One region of the Pediococcus inopinatus genome, then DNA from elsewhere that is predicted to be linked to it. Evidence: riboswitches for the same ligand, from Rfam matches in the RefSeq annotation. Region 1 holds a riboswitch; the other holds the start of a gene.
The links. Region 1 has a riboswitch for lysine ahead of lysA (diaminopimelate decarboxylase). Riboswitches for the same ligand answer to the same signal wherever they lie in the genome.
Positions count from the first base shown of each region.

Region 1 (9,203 bases):
TTCATATAGGAAATAAAGTTTTTCGTTAAAGCCGAATTATTTTCAACTGGCCAGTAACCACCTTGGTTAAGTTTCACTTCCACTGTTGCTTGATAGCTCTGGGCAATCCCATTCGCAACTTCTTTGATCCGCTGATCAATGTGTTCAATCATCGTTTGCGTCAAACCGCGAATGGTTCCTTCCAAATGGGCCCGGCCCGCAATCACATTGCGAATCGTTCCAGCTTCAAACTTGCCAAACGTAATTACGCCGCCTTCGATGGGATCCACGCTTCGTGACACGATCGTTTGCACCTGATTAATAAACTGGCTAGCAGCCACAACCATATCGTTAGCATCTTGGGGAAATGCTGCATGGCCACCTTTGCCATAAAAATCAACATCAACTTCGGTAGTGCCAGCAAACAATGTGCCCATCCGACAGCCAATTGCTCCTACTGGTAAATCAGGATTATCATGGAGTCCATAAAATTCATCAGGACGCCATTTACCAGTAAACACATTTTTTTCATAAGCTGTTTTTCCGCCATTCAAGCTCTCTTCAGCTGGTTGAAAGAAAAACAAAAGATTGTCTTTAGGCTGATGACTGGCAAAATAACTCAGTGTGCCCAAAGCAACTGACATATGAATATCATGTCCGCAAGCGTGCATCACATTTGGATGTGTTGAAGCGAACGGCAAATCCGTTTCTTCCTTTACTGGCAAACCATCAATATCTGTCCTATAACCAACGGTTCGTTTTGGCGCACTCCCATGAACTAAAACTAATAGGGCCGTTGGCATTTGCGCTGGCGTTGTAATCTCTAAGTTTGTTTGGTCAAATTGACGAATAATTTTTTCTAAATAAGCATGCGTTTGAACTTCTTGCATTGCTAACTCTGGGATTTGATGTAAATCCTGATAGATTTGAATTAGTTGCGACTCTGTTAGCGGTTCTTGGCTTTTATTTTCCATTGGCTTACAGCTTTCTTAACGTGTCCTCTAGTTCTGTTTTTGATCGTGTTTGGTCGTCAATATCCTTCATCTTGCGAGCAGGAACTCCGGCTACCATCGTGTTAGGGTCAACGTCTTTGGTCACAACCGCACCAGCTGCCACAACTGCGCCTTTACCGACATGCACTCCTTCTAAAACAACGGCGTTTGCGCCAATCATCACATCATCATCAATCCGAACTGGTTCAGCTGATGCCGGTTCAACAACCCCTGCTAAAACTGTTCCGGCTCCAATGTGTGCGTGTTTACCAACCGTTGCTCGACCACCCATGACAACGCCCATATCAATCATCGTGTCTTCACCGATTTCTGCACCAATGTTGATTAAGGCTCCCATCATAATCACGGCATTGTCACCAATAACAACTTGATCACGAATGATGGCACCTGGTTCAATACGAGCATTGATATTTTTGGTGTCCAACAAAGGTACAGCCGTATTGCGACCATCATTTTCAACAACGTAATCATCAATTACTGCTTTGTTTGCTTCAAGAAAAGGTTTTACGTCGGCCCAGTCACCGAAAATTGTTCCAGCCTTGGATTCTACAAAACTTTGAATAACGTTCGGAAAATCAAGTTTATCCAAGTTACCTTTTAAGTAAACTTTCACCGCCGTTTTCTTTTTAGCATTACTAATAAAATCAATAATTTCACGTGCGTCTAACTGTGCCATATCTTGAACCTACCCTTCGAATTTTGTGTGTATGTATATTTTAAGATTGCCGGATTAAGCCAACCTTAAAAAATTATTTTTACTCTTCTTCTATTATACGACATCTAAATGTAATCCTGATCCAAACTCACCAGGTCTTCGTAACTTTCTCGTTTAACAACCACTTTGGCTTGCCCGTTTTCGACAAACACTACGGCCGGGCGCGGATTCCGATTATAATTGGAGGCCATTGAATACCCGTAAGCACCGGTTGATAAGATTGCCAAGGTATCCCCAGGTTGAGATTTTGGCAACGCCTGTTTTTGAATCAAAACATCCCCGGATTCGCAATATTTTCCGGCTACTCGTACCGTTTCTTCATTTTCATCAGCGGCCCGGTTGGCTAAAACAGCTTCATAATCTGCTTGATACAAAGCCGGACGAATATTGTCGCCCATGCCCCCATCGACCGTTACATATGGTAAGTGTCCCGGAACTGCTTTTCGAGAACCTACTGTGTATAAACTGTAACCGGCAGGACCCACAATGGAGCGGCCAGGTTCAATCCAAATTGCAGGCATATTCAATTGACGAAGTGCAACTCGTTTTTGAACCGCTTTAACAATCGCATCAACAAACCTTTCTGGTGCAATTGGATCATCATCTTTGGTGTAACGAATACCAAACCCACCACCTACATTTAGAACCTGAATATCCAAATCAAACTTGGCTTGCCAATCTGCTGCCAAATCAACTAATTTATTGGCCGCCATCACAAATCCTTCAACTTCAAAAATCTGTGAGCCAATATGGGCATGAATTCCGAGCATCGTCATACGATGATTAGCTAAAACCTGTTGCAAAGCTTCTTCAGCTTGCCCCGATTGGATATCAAAACCAAATTTGCTGTCTTCTTGACCAGTTTGATCGTACTTGTGCGTGTGGGCAGAAATTCCGGGAGTTAAACGTAACATGACGTTTATGGTCTGATCCTTTTCTGCCAAAATTTCACTAAGTAATTGAATTTCATAAAAATTATCTAAAATTACGACCCCAATTTGCTGGTCAACTGCCATTTCCAGTTCGGCCCGCGACTTGTTGTTCCCATGGAAACTAATTTTGTCCATCGGGAATCCCGCTTTAATAGCCGTATACAATTCTCCACCTGAAACGACGTCAATATGCCCTTTTTCTTGGGCAACAACTTGAAACATGCCAACTGTCGCAAACGCTTTGCTGGCGTAGCTCACTTCATAGGCAACTTGATCTTCTTCAAACACCCGACTAAAATTTTGAATCTGTTGGCGAATCTTCGCAACATCATAGGCAATCAATGGTGTGCCGAATTGATGTGCCAAGTCGGCAGCATCAATCCCACCAATTGTTAAATGTCCCGCTGCATTAATTTTTTGAATTCCTAACTGCTTATCCATTGTATTTCTCCTGTTATTTTGCCATTTTAAAATAAAAAAAGGAATCTTTTTGTTTTGCGCAAACAAAAATATCCCAGAATTAAGTTCTCGTTATTCTGTATCAATTGTCGATAGCGCCCCGCAGCCGACATGTTTTGCTGCGACAGTCCGTAGTCTCTTAAACTGCGTCCCAGCTAACTAAATCTCTATCCAGATTCAGCGCTTCGGCAACCGCCCCTTTTACAAGCTTCTAAGTTTGATAGAAACTCAGCTTGTGACTCATGTTGGTTGCAACCTCTTAAATTATTAAAAAGTTTATAATACTTTTCACAGATAGTCAACCCTTCCGGTGGAAATTAAGTCCTAAATCAAATTTTTTTATTGCTATTCATAGATTTAATGCTAAAATTCACAATAACTAATCAAATTCTAATAAAATCTTTTTTAATTTATTTTAAGGAGTGGCATAACTAATCATGAATGTTGTAAAATTTGGCGGAAGCTCGCTGGCAGACGGTCCCCATTTTCAAAAAGTTATCAATATCATCACGGCTGACCCTAAGCGACAAATAGTCGTTGTTTCAGCCCCCGGTAAACGTTTTTCCACCGATACCAAAGTAACCGATCTTCTAATTAGCTATGCACAAGCAGTTATTGACCATACGGATGCAAAGCCGGTTATAAAAATGATTGCGGATCGCTACGAGGCCATTGGTCAATTTTTTAGTTTACCAGCTAGACCAATTCAAAAAATCATTACCAAATTAAAATCTTTACCTGATGAAGATTATCCCAGCAATGCTTATCTGATGGCCGCCTTTAAAGCTCATGGTGAACGTTTAAACGCGATGCTTTTAACTAGTGTTTTAAATCAACTCGATATTAAAGCCCGCTTTGTTGATCCGTTTGAAGCTGGCATTATCGTAACCGACGATCCAAGCGATGCAACTGTTCGCCCGGAAACCTATGACAATCTTGCCCATTTAAAATTTGGTGGTGAAAAACTTATTTTCCCGGGCTTCTTTGGTTTTACGCCCAATGGCCAAATTGCCACCTTCTCAAGAGGTGGCTCCGACATTACAGGCGCCATTGTAGCTCGCGGTCTTCATGCAGATTTATACGAAAACTTTACAGATGTAAATGCCATCTATGCAGTCGACCCTCGAATTGTAGCGCATCCCCAGGCAATCAAAAAGATGACCTACCGCGAAATGCGTGAACTTTCTTATGCTGGTTTCTCGGTATTTCACGATGAGGCCATCATTCCAGCCATTGAAGGCCAAGTCCCAATTAACGTCAAGAATACCAATCACCCAGAGCTACCTGGTACTCTGATTGTGCCTGAAGAAAATTTCCAGCCAAAACATACGATTACCGGAGTTGCCAGTTCTGATCGCTTTGCTGCCCTATATCTGCATCGTTATTTGCTCAATAAAGAAGTGGGATTTACATTAAAACTCCTTCAAATTTTGTACAAATATGATGTTTCATATGAACACATGCCTTCTGGGATCGATGATTTAACGATCATTTTTGATAAGCAACAGCTAGATGACCACACAATTCATGAAATGTGTTATGATATCAAAAATACACTGCACCCCGACCAACTCGATTGGATTGACGACTACGCCATTATTATGGTCGTTGGTGAAGGCATGCGTTCTAAAATTGGGACAATTGAAAATATCATTCGTCCTCTTGCTCAAAATAATATTGGCGTCCACATGATCAATCAAGGTGCTTCTCGGATTTCCATCATGTTAGGCACAGAGCGGGCGGACGCCAAAAAAGCTGTTAAACAAATTTATCAACAATTTTTCACGCTAAAAAGTAACGAAGGGAGCAACACCCATGCAAATTGATAAAGTCCATGGCTCAGAAAACCACTTTTTCTTGTTAGATCAAACCAAACTAAAAACTCGGCTCTCCGATCAAGAACTAATAAAATTCACTAAAAAGATTGCCGATCCGCAAACCGGTATTTTGAATGGATCTGACGGCGTTTTGGTAGTTGATCAATCAAATCATGAAGGCGTAGCAGCCCAAATGCGTGTCATCAATGCGGATGGTAGTGAAGCATCCATGTGTGGAAATGGTTTACGGACCGTTTCACGCTATTTAGCTCAAGAATCCAATATAGACCAATTTAAGGTTCAAACATTAAACGCTGATCTACAAGTTAGTAAATCCGGCAATTTTGCAACCAGTGTGCCCGCCTTTAGCGTTGAAATTTCGCCGGTTTCGTTTGCAGCCGAAAAATTACCATTTAAAAACTTAAATACTGAGAAATTAATTGATCAACCAGTCCCCGAATTTCTTCCCAATCTTAAATTTACAGCTATCGCGGTTCCTAATCCCCACCTAATCAGCTTCGTTTCTGCCGAAGAATTAGCATCCGATGATTTAGGAATTTTAGGCAAACGATTAAATGCGGAAAATCCCTATTTTCCAGATGGTGTAAACGTCAGCTTTGCTCAAATTCTTGAGGACAATAAACTTTTTGTGCGCACGTATGAACGCGGTGTTGGGTTTACAAATGCCTGTGGAACTGGCATGTCGGCCACTAGTTTAGCCTTTGCAATCACCCACCCTGATCAAGGCCATTTTGAACAAGAAATTACCGTTTATAATCCGGGTGGCATGGTCAAAACGATTGTTCATCAAATTGGCAATACGTACACGATCGATTTAACTGGAAATGCTACCGTAACGCATCACATTGAGATTTCTGAAGCTGATTTACATGCAGCAGACTTAGACAACGTTGCAATTACAGAAACTCATGAAGAATCCGCGTATCAAAAATTTGTCACCCAATTGCCAAAAGTTAGTGATATTGCTGTTAAATCATAAATGCACTCGATCTCTCTGAATTCTGGAGAGATTTTTTATTTAAATTAAAAACGATGCGTGAGTTTACACTTACACATCGTTTTTGTTTGCTTTTAAGTAAAATTTCTAGCTTTTCTTATCTTGTACCGCAATTTTCTTCAGTTTCCAACCACTCATTAATCTAAATTCATAATTTTGGCTGACAAACTGATGATTAGGAATCCCATTACTAAATAAAATTCGTAACCCATCATTTCGATAGACTCGATAAGTGCGCGTAATCTTAACTTGGCTCATTTTAGAATTATGCGTCACTTTTGCAGTTCCAGTACTTGGATTGGTTTTGGCTAACTTTTGTTGCATTGGATTTGTCGCATAAAAATAAACACGTTCATTCTTGGTCCCCAGCTGTTGATAAGCAAGCGCATGTTGTCCTTTCACGCTTGATGTCAGCGGATAGGTTTGCGTTTGACTAACCTTTTTCATTCCCAAAAAAGTATTGTAATTTAGGGTCATGACCACTACGGCACCGATACTGAGAATCAATCCAATCGACACCCATATGATTTTTTTGACACCCGGATGGATAAAAATCATGCTGATCGCAAAAATTAAGGCACCAGCAATTAAGAAAATAACAATCATATTAATATGCCTCCCGTGTGTCTTTTTTCAAGAAGAAGGTTAAGGCCAACCCAATTAACGCAAAACAAGTTGCAATGAAAAAGGCATATCTAAACCCAATGACATTTGCATTTGATGACAGTTTTTGAAACAAGATTGGAGTAGCTTTCGCAATCGCGTGAGAAGGCATATGATTTAGCGTCACACTAGCCATCACAGAAACTAAGATGGCTGTTCCCATTGAAGCAAAGACCTGGCGCGCCGTATTATTGACCACCGTTCCATCCCCGATTAAATTAAGGGGCAATGCATTCATCCCGGTTGTCGTAATCGGCATCAAGACCATTGAAATTCCGAACATCCGCACTGCATACAAGCAGACCAGATAGAAAACCGGTGTCTCAGCAGTAATCGGAATAAAGGCCGCAGTTGTTAATGTTAGTAAAAACATCCCAGCGATGGCCATATTTCTAGCTCCTAAACGATCAAAAATCCGCCCTGTAATTGGATTCATAACCCCGATTGTAATCGCACCTGGTAATAGAGTCAGTCCAGAAACTAATGGCGACTCCCCACGGATTGTTTGGAGATACAAAGGTAAAACAAGGGTAAAACCGTTCATGGACATGTTTGAAATAGATACTAAAATTGCGGATAAAGTAAAATCTGAATGTTCAAAAACTTTAAATTGTAATAGCGGATTCTTGATCTTTAAAGATCTCATAATGAAAATTGCCACTACGACAACCCCGAGGATCAAAGTTCCGTAAACCACTGGGCTGGTCCATGAATAAGTTCCTACTGATGAAAATCCGAATAGCATCGCCCCAAATCCAACCATGGAAAGTGCAACGGAAGACCAATCAACGGGCGCCTTTTTGGTAGGCAATACTTTTCGTAGAGTGAAAAATCCCATGATTAAAACTAGCAATGAAATAGGCATAATGGCGAGAAATAGCATTCTCCAGGAATAGTTCATAAGGACCCACCCAGAAAATGTTGGCCCAATCGCTGGTGCTAAGCCAATAACCAGTCCAGCTGTGCCCATTGCTGCCCCTCGTTTTGAGGGTGGAAAAATCGTTGCAGAAAGAAGCCGGTAATCGGAATAACAATTCCCATCATTAGCATGAATCCAGTCGTTAGCCACTGGACAGTCGTTGTTGAAATATTAAATGATTTCATTAACGTCGGAAAAGCAGTCGTGAGCATCGTTGTTGTTAGAAAAGTACTAAATGTCCCAACTAACAGCGTAAAAACTAATGCAAGGCGATTGTATGGACGGCCATTTTGGTCGACCGGTTGATCAGGTTTATCAAAAGTATTCATTAAATAACCACCTTAAAAAGTTTATTTTATAATTATGTAAATCGAAAAAATGCCACAATGATAATTGTACCATAAGAAATCAAGTCCCAATTTCGAGTAATTATCAAAGTTTACTTAAAGTAAGCTTTTTGCATTGACTTCCTTTACACCACGCTTCATAATTACTCAAGACGTTTCAGAAATTTAAAATTTTGGGGAGAACTAAAGTGACCAAAAAAAATCATTGGTTAGCATGGACTGTTTCAGTGTTGATTATCATAATTATCGGGGGTGGCGTGTTTGCTTGGCAGTATGGCCAAACTCATTTTGCGCCAGGCACTATTATTAACGGACAATCCGTTTCCCGTTTAACGGTGAATCAGGCTGAAAAGAAGCTTGCGAACTCTTCTTCTACCGTGAGCAATCGCGTTTATCTAAACAATAAATTACTAGTTGATGGACAAGATCAACAATTGGACAAAGTAACCAAAGCTCAGATAAAATCTGAATTAACAAAACACCACGGATTGTTCACTTCGAAAGCAGCCGTTGACGTCAGCAATTCTAAAACAACTCTGACTTATCGAAACACTTCATTGAAAGATCAAGTTACCAAGGCTGTTGCTGCTTATAATAAAAGTGCCACTGTTGCACAACCGACGTCTTACTATTTAAAGAATGGCGCCATTAAAAAACAAGCTAGCAAAACTGGTACTCAAGTGGATGCCGCGAAAGTTCTCGCCAAATATAAGACCCAAGTTAACAAACTCCAAGATATTAAAATCAGCACAAACTATGTGAAAGCTACCAAGGCCGCAACATCTAGTGCAGAAAAATCAAAACAAGCTTTGCAGCAAGGATTATCAAAAACCTTGGTTTATCACGTAGGTGGCAAGGATTACAAATTAAGTGGTTCTAAATACTTGGTCAATTCAACTCCTGGTAGCACACCATCGATTGATTTATCTGCTTTAAAGGCTGAGTTAACAACTATTAATAATTCTGACAGCACTCAGGGTAAAGTCATTAGTGTAAAGCTTTTAAACAGCAACAAGACAGTTTCAACCAATACATCGACAGCTTCAAATTATGGCTGGTCACTCAATGTAAATGCAGAAGCCGCAATGTTGGCTAAGAAGTTTATTGATTCCTCTGTTAAAACAAACGCGACTGTGGATATGAAAAATTATTCTGGCCAAAATATTAGTTACAATCGTTCCACTGCAATTGGATCAACCCGGGTTGAAATTAATTTGACTACCTTACATGAATATATTTATGTTGATGGCAAACAAAAAGCCGATATTCCGGTTATGAGTGGGACCCTTTCAGGAAATCATGAGACTCCAACTGGGTTGTTCCACATTCTGTACAAACAGA
Region 1 covers NZ_CP019981.1:190,053-199,255, reverse strand. Annotated here, with positions in the region: gene PI20285_RS00970 (N-acetyldiaminopimelate deacetylase) at 1-953, opposite strand, end outside; gene dapD (2,3,4,5-tetrahydropyridine-2,6-dicarboxylate N-acetyltransferase) at 958-1,668, opposite strand; gene lysA (diaminopimelate decarboxylase) at 1,773-3,080, opposite strand; lysine riboswitch at 3,184-3,367, opposite strand; gene PI20285_RS00955 (aspartate kinase) at 3,536-4,924, shown strand; gene dapF (diaminopimelate epimerase) at 4,914-5,915, shown strand; gene PI20285_RS00945 (DUF4811 domain-containing protein) at 6,021-6,539, opposite strand; partial or broken gene PI20285_RS00940 (MFS transporter) at 6,541-7,844, opposite strand; gene PI20285_RS00935 (L,D-transpeptidase) at 8,051-9,203, shown strand, end outside.

Region 2 (4,236 bases), 300 kb from region 1:
CAAAAGTATATCACATATCTACCGCATTACGAAAACGCAATCAAAATAAAATTAGCTGATTTTGGTAGTTTTAATTAAAAGTGGCTTTTATAGGGAAAAATCTGGTATTCTTTAGGAAGAGAAGTGTGATCAGATGAGCATTCGATGAATCGGGTGGTGAGGAAAACTGTGAACAACAAAATTTTGACACCAAGATTAAATTTAAGACCATTTACGACGACGGATTTATTTAAGCTCCGAGAAATTGTTGAAAACGCAGAGATTGCTAAAAGGGCTGGCTTTCGCGTTTCTAACAGCGCCTTTGAGAGTAACTTTTTCTTACAGCAACTTATGCAGACAAATATTTGGGCGATCACTCTAAAGCAAAGTGCAGATGTTATTGGCAGCATTGGTTTATACTCAGTGAGTGATAAGACGCATGAACCGGACCCGCTGAAATTCGAGATTGGCTACATGTTAAATCAAGACTTTTGGGGCACGGGCTATATGAAAGAAGCTGTTTATTATGTTTTACAGCAAGCCTTTCAAGAAAATCCGGCGTATACTGTGTTAGCCAGTACTTATACTGAAAATAAACGGTCGAAACTACTTTTAGAGCACCTCGGGTTTGAAATGACCGGCCAGCATACTTTGCTAGCAAGTGTCTTGAACCCGGATCCTAAACAAGAGACGTACTATGAATTAACAGAAAAAGGATTTAGAGAAGGCGGTAATTATGCAACTCACTAAAGGGTTTGAACAGGCAGCATGTATCATTGCGTTATTATGTACTCAGGATCGAAAGGTTCCGTTGACAACGGCGGTTATTCACAAGCGGTTAACAGGTTCGGAGGCCTACTTACGAAAAATTATGCGTAAACTTGTGCTGGCCGGGCTAGTGACGTCGATTCCTGGAAATAACGGTGGTTTTCGTTTGGCTAAGGATCCAAGCAAAATTTCGTTGTTGGATATTGTAGAAGCTAGCGAAGGCACGATAAAAACGTATCCCGACATGGGGTTTATTGAAAACATTTTTTCTGATGCGCGGCCAATTGCCGAACGTGGTAAAGACGTTTTAAATAAAACGTTTCAAAGCGCTGATGATCTTTGGCGGAACTATCTAAAGGAACAAAGTCTAAGCGATATTCTTATGCAAATTATGGGCGAGCCAGCTGCTCCTGGAATTGATTGGAACGGCTCAGACTCGGAATTGCAAGCAAATTTTTTAAAGTTAAATCAAAAAATTGAAAACGTAAGAACTGATTTAAATGGGGATTAGGAGTTGTCAGACTAGTCTTGCTTGTATATAATTGAATCATATCGAAAGAAGAGGTTGCCAAATTCATAAGTAACAACTCTAAGGTGATAAAGCATCGATGAGGAGTTGTGAAAGGGGAGTTGGCCGAAATCTAAAGGTGCTTTTTCACTTTTGGGTTGGGCCCTGGTTCAACAAATCAGGGACTGTCGTAATGCTTGTAGAGCAGTACGGGGCGCTATCTACGATTTGACTGAGAAATTTATCGGAAGTCTTTTTGTATGGCGATTTGTTATACAAAGAGGCTTCTTTTTTATTGGTTAAAAATAGGATTGCCTTTTTAATTAGAAACTTAAGGAGGAAACATATTTATGGCAGAACAAGAGAATCACAGCATTGATCGCTCATTGAAGACCCGTCACATTTCAATGATAGCGCTTGGTGGGAGTATCGGAACTGGCTTGTTTGTAGCAAGTGGTTCTGCAATTTCAGAAGCAGGTCCTGGCGGGGCTTTGTTAGCATACGTGGCGATGGGGATCATGGTTTATTTTTTGATGACCAGTTTAGGCGAGATGGCCACTTATATGCCAGTTTCGGGCTCTTTTGCGACCTACTCAACAAAGTATGTGGACCCGGCTATGGGCTTTGCGATGGGATGGAATTACTGGTTTAACTGGGCCATTACTTTGGCTGTTGATATCAGTACAGTTTCAATCGTCATGAAATTCTGGTTGCCAAATGTCCCCGGTTGGGTATGGAGTGTGTTGGCGTTAGTACTAATTTTTTCCGTTAACGCTCTTACCGTCAAGGCCTTTGGTGAAACTGAATATTGGATGGCATTGATTAAGGTCGTTACAGTTATCATTTTCTTAGTAGTTGGTGTGGCCGTTATTTTTGGCATCATGGGTGGACATGCAACCTATTTAAATAATTTCACGTATAAAAAAGCGCCATTTGTTGGCGGAATTCCGATGATTCTTAGTGTATTCGTTGTCGCGGGTTTCTCATTTCAAGGAACTGAATTAATTGGGATTACAGCTGGTGAATCAGAAGCACCTGAAGAAAGTGTTCCTAAGGCGATTAACCAAGTGTTTTGGCGAATTATTTTATTCTATATTTTGGCGATTTTTGTGATTGCTTGCATTATTCCTTATACAAGTCCTGATTTGTTAGGATCTTCGGCAAGTGACGTTAAGATCAGTCCGTTCACCTTAGTCTTTCAACGAGCCGGGTTAGCCGGAGCAGCAAGTATCATGAACGCAGTTATTTTGACATCGGTCATCTCTTCGGCAAATTCAGGGATGTATGCTTCCACAAGAATGTTATACTCATTGGCTTTACAAGGGTATGCCCCAAAAACATTTGGATTAACAACAAAACGAGGAATCCCTTTAATGGCCTTGATTGGGACGACCATTGTTGGTGCGTTAACCTTTATCTCAAGTATTGAAGGCCCCCATATCTATATGTGGTTGGTTGCAGCAAGTGGTTTGACTGGATTTATTGCCTGGCTGGGGATTGCTATTTCTCATTTTCGCTTTCGTCGCGCATTTGTTAAACAAGGACACAAGGTGGAAGAACTTAAATATCATGCAAAATGGTTCCCATTTGGACCGATATTTGCTTTTGTAATTTGTTTGTTGGTCATTGCTGGCCAGGATCTTCATTCCTTTGCGACGTTTAACTGGGAAGCAATCGGAATTAGTTATATTAGTGTGCCAATCTTCATCGTTTTGTACGTATTCTATAAAGTGAAATATCATACGCATATTATTCCGTTGGACGAAGTTGATTTAACGCAACCCGATTTTATTTTAAAGTCTCGAAAAATCAAGAAATAAGTGTATAATGCAAGATGCTGTAATAAAAGAGAAATCATGGTAATTGGTTGATTTTTAAAACCATATATTGTTTTTGAATCTGAATATGCTACAATATATAGTATTAAAAGATGAATAAAGGGGAACTTCGAATGATTGCATTATCAGGTCCAATTGGAGCAGGAAAAACAACGTTAACGGAAATTTTATCTCAACATTTAGGCACAAAAGCTTATTATGAATCAGTTGATGATAACCAAATTTTGCCACTTTTTTACAAAGACCCTAAGCGCTACGCATTTTTACTGCAAATTTATTTTTTGAATCGACGTTTAGATGGCATCAAAGAAGCTTTTCAGACTAAAAATAGTGTGATGGATCGTTCGATTTATGAAGATTCACTTCTTTTCCATTTGAATGCAGATTTAGGACGGGCAACCAAGACAGAAGTGCAAATTTACGATTCTTTATTAACTAATATGATGGAAGAATTACCAGAAACCCATTATAAGAAAAATCCGGATTTATTGATTGATATCAACATTTCCTTTGATACGATGTTAAATCGGATTCAAAAACGAGGCCGTTCTTACGAACAAATTGATAATGACCCTAGCTTGTATGAATATTATCAGGATTTGAATCATCGTTATGCTGAATGGTATGACAATTATAACGAAAGTCCTAAGATTCAGATTGACGGGGATCAGTTTGATTTTGTAGAAGACCCACAGGCCCGTGAAAAGGTCATTCAAATTGTGGATAAAAAAATTGCTGAAATTTAGTTGTTTCTTGGAACTTTTTCGGTTATGATAAGTGTAAATAGTAAACGTGAAGCCTTTTTTAAGTAGATTTAAAGCGAGATAGAGCTAGTGAAAGCTATCAATCGAAACTCCGAGAGGCAAAAGCGGGTGAGTAATATCACACGGCTGCGGTCGTTAACCATAATTGAGGGTGCTGGTAACAGCAAACTTGGGTGGTACCGCGAAATAAAGTCTTTTCGTCCCAATTGATGGGATGAGAAGGCTTTTTATTGTGCAATTAAAAATTAGGAGGTTTTAATAATGTTAGATTTAAAAGAAATTCGAAATAATACGGATTATATTAAAGAACGCTTAGGCACACGAGGAATTGATCCAAAAGAAATTGATAAGCTTTTAGACATGGACCAAAAACGTCGAG
Region 2 covers NZ_CP019981.1:489,877-494,112, forward strand. Annotated here, with positions in the region: gene PI20285_RS02440 (GNAT family N-acetyltransferase) at 169-729, shown strand; gene PI20285_RS02445 (Rrf2 family transcriptional regulator) at 716-1,258, shown strand; lysine riboswitch at 1,299-1,483, shown strand; gene PI20285_RS02450 (amino acid permease) at 1,606-3,075, shown strand; gene PI20285_RS02455 (deoxynucleoside kinase) at 3,207-3,839, shown strand; gene serS (serine--tRNA ligase) at 4,119-4,236, shown strand, end outside.
Region 2: it holds a riboswitch for lysine, as region 1 does, so the genes downstream of both, PI20285_RS02450 (amino acid permease) here and lysA (diaminopimelate decarboxylase) in region 1, are expected to answer to the same signal.